Regions from separate parts of the Sporolactobacillus sp. BBK16-2 genome, predicted to be linked through region 2. Evidence: predicted binding sites of a transcription regulator. Region 2 holds the regulator's gene; the other holds the start of a gene.

Region 1 (3,425 bases), 330 kb from region 2:
TTGCTGTGTCGCCTGCACCACTGCTGGACGCTTGGCTCGCACCGGTTGTCGCTGTCTGCAGCCAGTCAAATGGCATTTTTACAGATGATCCGACTAGCCAGGAATCCTTACCAAGTCCATTAAACAGCAGATGGAAATTCGACCAGTGTGACGTGACCTTGTTCCAAATACTCTCACCCCATATCTTGCCGAACGCTTCATTAAGCCAGAAACCGCCGACAAAAACGCGAAGAGGCAGGCTCCAGAGTACATTGCCGTACCGTGTGGAAAAGTTGCGGAAGATATTCCGTTTATCCTTCGTTTGGAAAAATTCATGCATAATGTAATGGAACATATAATGTGCGCTGCGAAGGCCAAAGAAATAGTACAGGTTGACCATATGCTTCATTAAAATGGCAAAAAATCCGCTTAAATGCATACTCCCTAAATGGGCAACTCCGTATCTGGCGCCGATCGAAACCATCACACCATGGTAATTGCCTTTAAATGTCGATTTTTCGCCACCGCTAATTGCAGATGCAATATTTTTAACTGCCGTTCCGGCTGTTTGCTCGGCCGCTTCGACAATTTGAGGTACGGGTTTTCCGCCGTCTTCATAATAGGAGAGATCACCAACGACGTAAACGTGATCCAAGCCCTCAGCTTCCATATATTTGTTGACCGTCAGACGTCCGGCACGTGCCGATTTCATGCCGAAACTGCTTGCTTGGGAATTCGCTTTTACTCCTGCTGTCCAAATCAAGGTGTGCGTTGGAAGTTCATCTCCCGATTTTAGGACGATACGGTCTGCTTTAACCTCTACAATGGGCGAACTGGTTAAGATAGTTACGCCTTTTTTGCGCATATAATTTTCTGCTTTGCCTGCATCCTTTCGCTCAAGCATATTTAAAATTGTTGGGACCGCTTCCACTAAATACAAAGAAATATCGTTTTCTGCCAATTTATTGACCTTGGCAAGCCGCGTTTTCCATTCGATCAGTTCGCCGATCATTTCAACACCTGTAAAGCCTGAGCCGCAGATAGCGAAGGTAAGCATTGCACGCCGCTTATCGGGGTCATGTTCCGTTGCTGCTTTGCGAACAATGTGTTCAATATGTTCACGCAGCTTCATTGCGTCTTCCCAAGACATAAGTGTAAAGCCATGCTCGCGTACCCCCGGCGTGCCGAAATCATTGGGTTCACCGCCCATACCGAGAATCAAATAATCATAGCTGTATGCAGCATGTTCAGTGGTCACTGTTTTATTCTCATGGTCGACGTTCTTGACCCGATCTGTGACTAGATTCACTTTTGTGTGTTTGAAGAGTTTACGTAAATCGAATTTGATGGCTTCAGGTTCCACGCGATGCGCGGCAACCTCATGAAGCTCTGTCATCATCGTATGGTATGAGTGCTGATCAATCAAAGTAATGGTGACAGAAGCATCTTTCTTATACTTTTTCGCCAATTTTTTCGCAGCATGGACGCCGGCGTACCCGGCTCCGATAATTACAATGTTCTTAATCCCCATTTTTCTTCCCCCTTCGAAAAAACGAATTAAAGCGCTGTCATAATTGTATGAAACAATTTGTGAAATAAATAACAATTACCTAAATTAAATTTTACACTCTGAATATCTATGTGTCTACAAGTGAGACTCGAACAACAGAATAAACAATGAAAACGTTCACAATTTTGATGTAGCAAATGAATCATAGACATGGTAAAATGAAAGAGCAAGATAATGTGATAGATTTCACAAATTGTCGATTTAAGGGGGAAGTGTTAGCTATGCATATTAAAAAATTATTGTTACCGTTGGGGTTGTTAATCATCATGATGCTTGCTGCCTGCGGATCAAATGAAAACGCTACCAAATCAAACACAGAAAAAAAGGCTTCCGGGTCAAGTGAACCTGCAACCGCAAAATTAATTGCAGGAGCACCTTTGAAAGATGGAACTTATTCATTAAAAGAAAAGGAATTGGACAGTCACGGATGGAAAGCTACAATGTCCATAACAGTTAAAGGCGGAAAAATTACTAAATCTGATTATAATTACGTGGATAAGGATGGAAAATTGAAGTCAGATAATGCAGCTTATGAAAAAGCGATGAAGGCGAAAAACGGAATCGGACCAAAGGAATACATCCCTAAGCTGAATAAAGCACTTGTTGCCAGTCAAGATGCACAGCAGGTCGAAGCCGTATCCGGCGCAACCGAATCATCCGATCATTTCATTAATTATGCGCAGCAATTGATTCAGGCGGCACAAAAAGGCGACACAACACCAATTGTCGTTGATGCACAAGCAAAACTGAAAGACGGCGTCTATAAGTTGGCAGAAAAGAATCTCACGACCAACGGCTGGAAAACATTTATCGATATGACAGTTAAAGGCGGTAAGATCACAAAAGTTAATTATGATTTTCTGGACAAAAATGGAAAACTAAAATCAGAAAATGCCGCATATGAAAAGGCGATGAAGGCAAAATCCGGCACAGGACCTAAAGAATATATTCCAGCGCTCAGCAAATCGTTACTTGACAAACAAAATGCTGAAGAATTGGATGTTGTCTCTGGCGCGACACACTCCAGTCATTCGTTCCGTATTTATGCGGCACAGTTGATTAACGCAGCTCAAAAGGGCGATACAACGCCAATCGAAGTCGATAATCTTGTTTTCCAAGAGAAATAATGAATGGAAGCAGTGCCATCAAAGGCTTTAGAGCACGGAATTGCTCTAAAGCCTTTCTTAAATAATAAGATAGGGATCATTTGATCGCTTGGAAGGATTGAGACTGATGAAAAAAACCGGCATTATGTTTATGGTCATCGTGTGCCTGCTGATTACGACAGGATGTGGGCATAAAGCGCAGCCTGTTAAGGCGGAGATTCTCAGCAGCCCATACAGCAGGACCGAATTTATAATGGGCACGGTAGTTACGGTGAAAATTTTTGATAAAGGGAAAGCAGATGTACTCAAGCCGGTTTTTAAACGGATCGAAGAGTTGGCGGACGCGACGACTGTTGAAGATAAGCATGATTCGTCTGAGATTGATCAGGTGAATGAAGAGGCAGGAATTAAGCCGGTTAAGGTATCTAATGACATTTACCGCATGATCAAGATTGGGAAGAAGTACAGCGGACGCTCAAATGGCGGTTTTGATCTGACCATTGGACCGCTCTCGAAGCTGTGGCATATCGGCTATTCCGATGCAAGAAAACCGAAGCAGAGCGAGATTGACCATGTGCTTCCGTTAATCGGATACAAACGAATGATCCTCAATGATTCAAAGCACACGATCTTTCTCAAAAATAAAGGCATGCGGTTGGACTTAGGCGCCATTGCTAAAGGTTTTATCACGGATGAAGTGGTAACTGTGTTGAAGAAATACCATGTTCAGTCTGCGATTGTTGACCTTGGCGGAAATATTTACGTACTGG
Region 2 (3,425 bases):
AGATCCGGCTTGATGAGCAGGAGCTTGCCGAGCGCAAGCTGAGTCTTTTGCCCACCGGATAAATTGCTTACTGGCGTCTCATCGGGAAAGCCACCGAAATTCAAGCCGTTCAGCACGCTGCGTGTTTCTGCCTGGTAAGTGAAACCGCCTTTTTCGCGGAAGTCTGCTTGCATTGCATCGTAAGTCTTCAGCAGCTGATCGTAATCTTTAGGATTAGCAAAGCTGCCGGGATCCGCCATCTGTTCTTCCATCTTACGCATTCTCTTCTCAAGTGCGATAAGGGGCCCGAACACAGACAGCAATTCATCATAGATTCCGCGCGTCGAGTCGAGTGTGGCATTCTGCGGCAGGTAGCCCATTGTACGGTCTTTTGGCATGATGATCTCACCGCTGTCCGCACTCATTTCTCCGGCAATAATTTTAAGCAGCGTTGATTTGCCAGCGCCGTTACGGCCAACCAGCGCAACGCGTTCTCCAAGCTGTACTTCTATGGAGATATTAGATAAAACAAGATCAGTTACAAAGGATTTACTGATCTCATTGGTTTGTAAGAGCAACACAGATTTTCACCTCAGAAAGATTAGGAATAGCGGTCGATTTTCCGGAAGCAGGATGTTTGCTTCGGAATCTGTACACATAATAAGATAGATATGTTCATTGTAGCCTACTCGTAAATTATTCGGCAACTGCGGAGGCATGCAATGTTGGATTAAGACAAATTCGATCATGATTGTGAAATAAATAACAAAAATAATGATGATTATAGTATAGTTGAACTAGAGACACAGATAAATGATGGCAACACGATCTGTTTTGTAAAATTGGGGGGGGAAGACCCGGTCATGGCGAACCAAAATGTACCTCAGGCGACTGCCGAGCGGCTGCCGCTGTACTATCGAACACTGCAGGGCTTGGTTGCAGTAGGAAAAACGCGTATTTCATCTTCGGAATTCGGAGATCTTGTGCAAATCGATTCAACAACGATTCGCAAGGATTTTTCTTATTTCGGTGCGCTCGGAAGAAAAGGATACGGCTACGATACGCAGCATCTGATGGATTTTCTAAGGAAAACACTTTATCAAGATGAATTGTCAAAAGTGGTCCTGATTGGTGTCGGACATTTGGGCACTGCACTGCTCAATCACAACTTTCAAAAGAATAACAATACCAAGATCGTGAAGGCCTATGACATTGATCCTTCGCTTGTCGGTACGGAAGTCAGCGGTACGGAAATTTATGCAATGGATACGTTGGCAACCGACGACAATAGTGACATAACAGCCGCTATTTTAACTGTTCCAGCTGCACACGCGCAGGAAGCAGCGGAAATGGCGCTTGCATCAGGCATTCACGGATTTTTAAATTTTTCTCCGACGACCTTGTCTCTGCCGGCAAACGCTTATGTCCGTCATGTGGATATGACGGTTGAACTTCAGGCGCTGATTTATTTTCTTAATCATTCGATGGAAGAAAGGAATTCTAAATGATTAAGTGGTAAAATACAGGTGCATAGCATTAACTGGTTAAGAATCAACGCATGCGCGGACAGTGAGCAGTTCGTTCGCGCTTATGCGGTTTAAAAATAAGGTGGAATGCAGGAATGATTCAATTAAAATCACAAAATGAAATTGCTGAAATGAAAAGATCCGGTCAGCTGCTTGCTCGAGCGCATCAGCATATTAAAAAAATGATTCGTCCCGGCGTGACGACCTGGGAAATCGAAGAGTTTGTAAATGAATTTCTTGAAAAGCACGGCGCGATTCCTGAAGAAAAGGGATTTCAGGGCTATAAGTATGCGACCTGCGCTTCAGTTAACGATGAAATCTGCCATGGCTTTCCGAATAAAAAGCCTCTGAAAAATGGAGATATCGTCACGATCGACATGGTCGTTAATCTGAACGGCGCGATGTCGGATTCAGCGTGGAGCTATGCAGTCGGTGAAATTTCTGATGAGGCGAAGCATTTGCTGAAGACAACGGAAGAATCGCTTTATGAAGGTATTAAACAAGCGGTTGTCGGAAACCGGCTCGGCGATGTCGGCTACGCTATTCAAAAATATGCCGAGGATCGCGGACTCAGCGTTGTTCGTGAATTTGTCGGCCACGGTATCGGACCGACAATGCACGAAGATCCGCCGGTTGCACACTATGGCCGCCCTGGTCGCGGTCTTCGCCTTAGAGAAGGCATGACGATTACGATTGAACCGATGTTGAACATTGGTGACTGGCGTTCAAAGGTTGATGATAACGGTTGGACGGCACGCACGATCGACGGTTCATTGTCCGCACAGTACGAACACACATTGGCGATCACGAAAAACGGTCCGGAAATTCTGACCGCACTTGATGAAGAATAAAGAGTACGGGATAGAAGAAGCGGAGCCCCAATTAACGGGCCCCGCTGTTTTTATACAAAAAAACGTTTAATAGATCAAAGAAAGGACTTGGCCTCCCAAATTTTTTCAACCGCTCTTTTACATAAACCAGTGAATCCAGCTGGTTGTATTCGGAATGTGCACACTCAAGCTGAGTAGAACAACAGTGGCATTCATGGCTGCATGCATGAACATGGTCACCCAAATGCGACCGGTCTTGTGATAGGCATAGCAAAGAAAGAAGCCAATCACAACATAAATAAGCAGATGCGAAAAATCAAAATGGCCGGCAGCAAAGATTAGGGAACTGATCAACGCGGCAAAAAAGAAGCCAATGCCCTTTTTCAAACTTCCGAAAAGAATCTTGCGGAAAACAATTTCTTCAAGCATCGGTCCGATGATGCTGACTGCGAATATAAACAAAGGCGCCTTGCGGGTCATCTGGACGACATCCTGAGTATGCTGCGAGCTGATCGGCTGACCTAATATGAGGCTGTTGATCAGTGCTGTCGCAATCTGAAGAACGAACAGGATGAACACACCGCAAATTGCCCAAGCGATCGACTCGCCGATAGAAGCAACCGGACCGCGTGCCAACCTACGCTCGGGTATTAGCAGCAGTGAGACAATAATTAAGGTTAAGAAAAAGACGGCTGCGTATGCATCACCGGAGGACGATCCACCTTTCGGAAATCCGGGAATCAGCGGAGATATAAAGCAGATAAGATAAACAAGAACGATCAGGATATACCGTAAAACCAAAGTCAGACACCTCATATCTATTTGTATAATTTAGGATTATTTGTGAAAAGCTGAAAGCATTCTAGAAGGTTATTGCTTGTTTTGTCTATTTTAACATAGCGGATTTTCTTTATCCTTTAATAACTATTTGAACCATTTTTATGGTTACATATATTTTCGAGTAAAAACTTGCAAATCTATTGGGAATTGATTATTATATTAAATGGATTAGCACTCAGGTGAACTGAGTGCTAACAAAGGTACTTAACTTAACATTTTTAAGGAGGGTATTTCAACATGTTAAAGCCAT

What was found. The regulator Rex, encoded in region 2, represses fermentation and respiration genes when NADH is low (regulators of the CRP and FNR family bind a similar motif). The targets are predictions, from matches to a motif close to TTGTGAAATATTTCACAA.
Region 1: pplA (extracellular electron transfer flavoprotein PplA) is a predicted target of Rex. The motif match lies at 1,724-1,741, and genes of this name have one in related genera.

What each region holds. Positions count from the first base shown of each region.
Region 1 covers NZ_CM187611.1:2,722,055-2,725,479, reverse strand. Annotated here, with positions in the region: gene AC6F33_RS13455 (FAD-dependent oxidoreductase) at 1-1,510, opposite strand, end outside; gene pplA (extracellular electron transfer flavoprotein PplA) at 1,771-2,676, shown strand; gene AC6F33_RS13445 (FAD:protein FMN transferase) at 2,783-3,425, shown strand, end outside.
Region 2 covers NZ_CM187611.1:3,049,446-3,052,870, reverse strand. Annotated here, with positions in the region: gene AC6F33_RS15155 (ABC-F family ATP-binding cassette domain-containing protein) at 1-560, opposite strand, end outside; gene AC6F33_RS15150 (redox-sensing transcriptional repressor Rex) at 843-1,487, shown strand; gene map (type I methionyl aminopeptidase) at 1,601-2,356, shown strand; gene AC6F33_RS15140 (CPBP family intramembrane glutamic endopeptidase) at 2,474-3,136, opposite strand; gene groES (co-chaperone GroES) at 3,413-3,425, shown strand, end outside.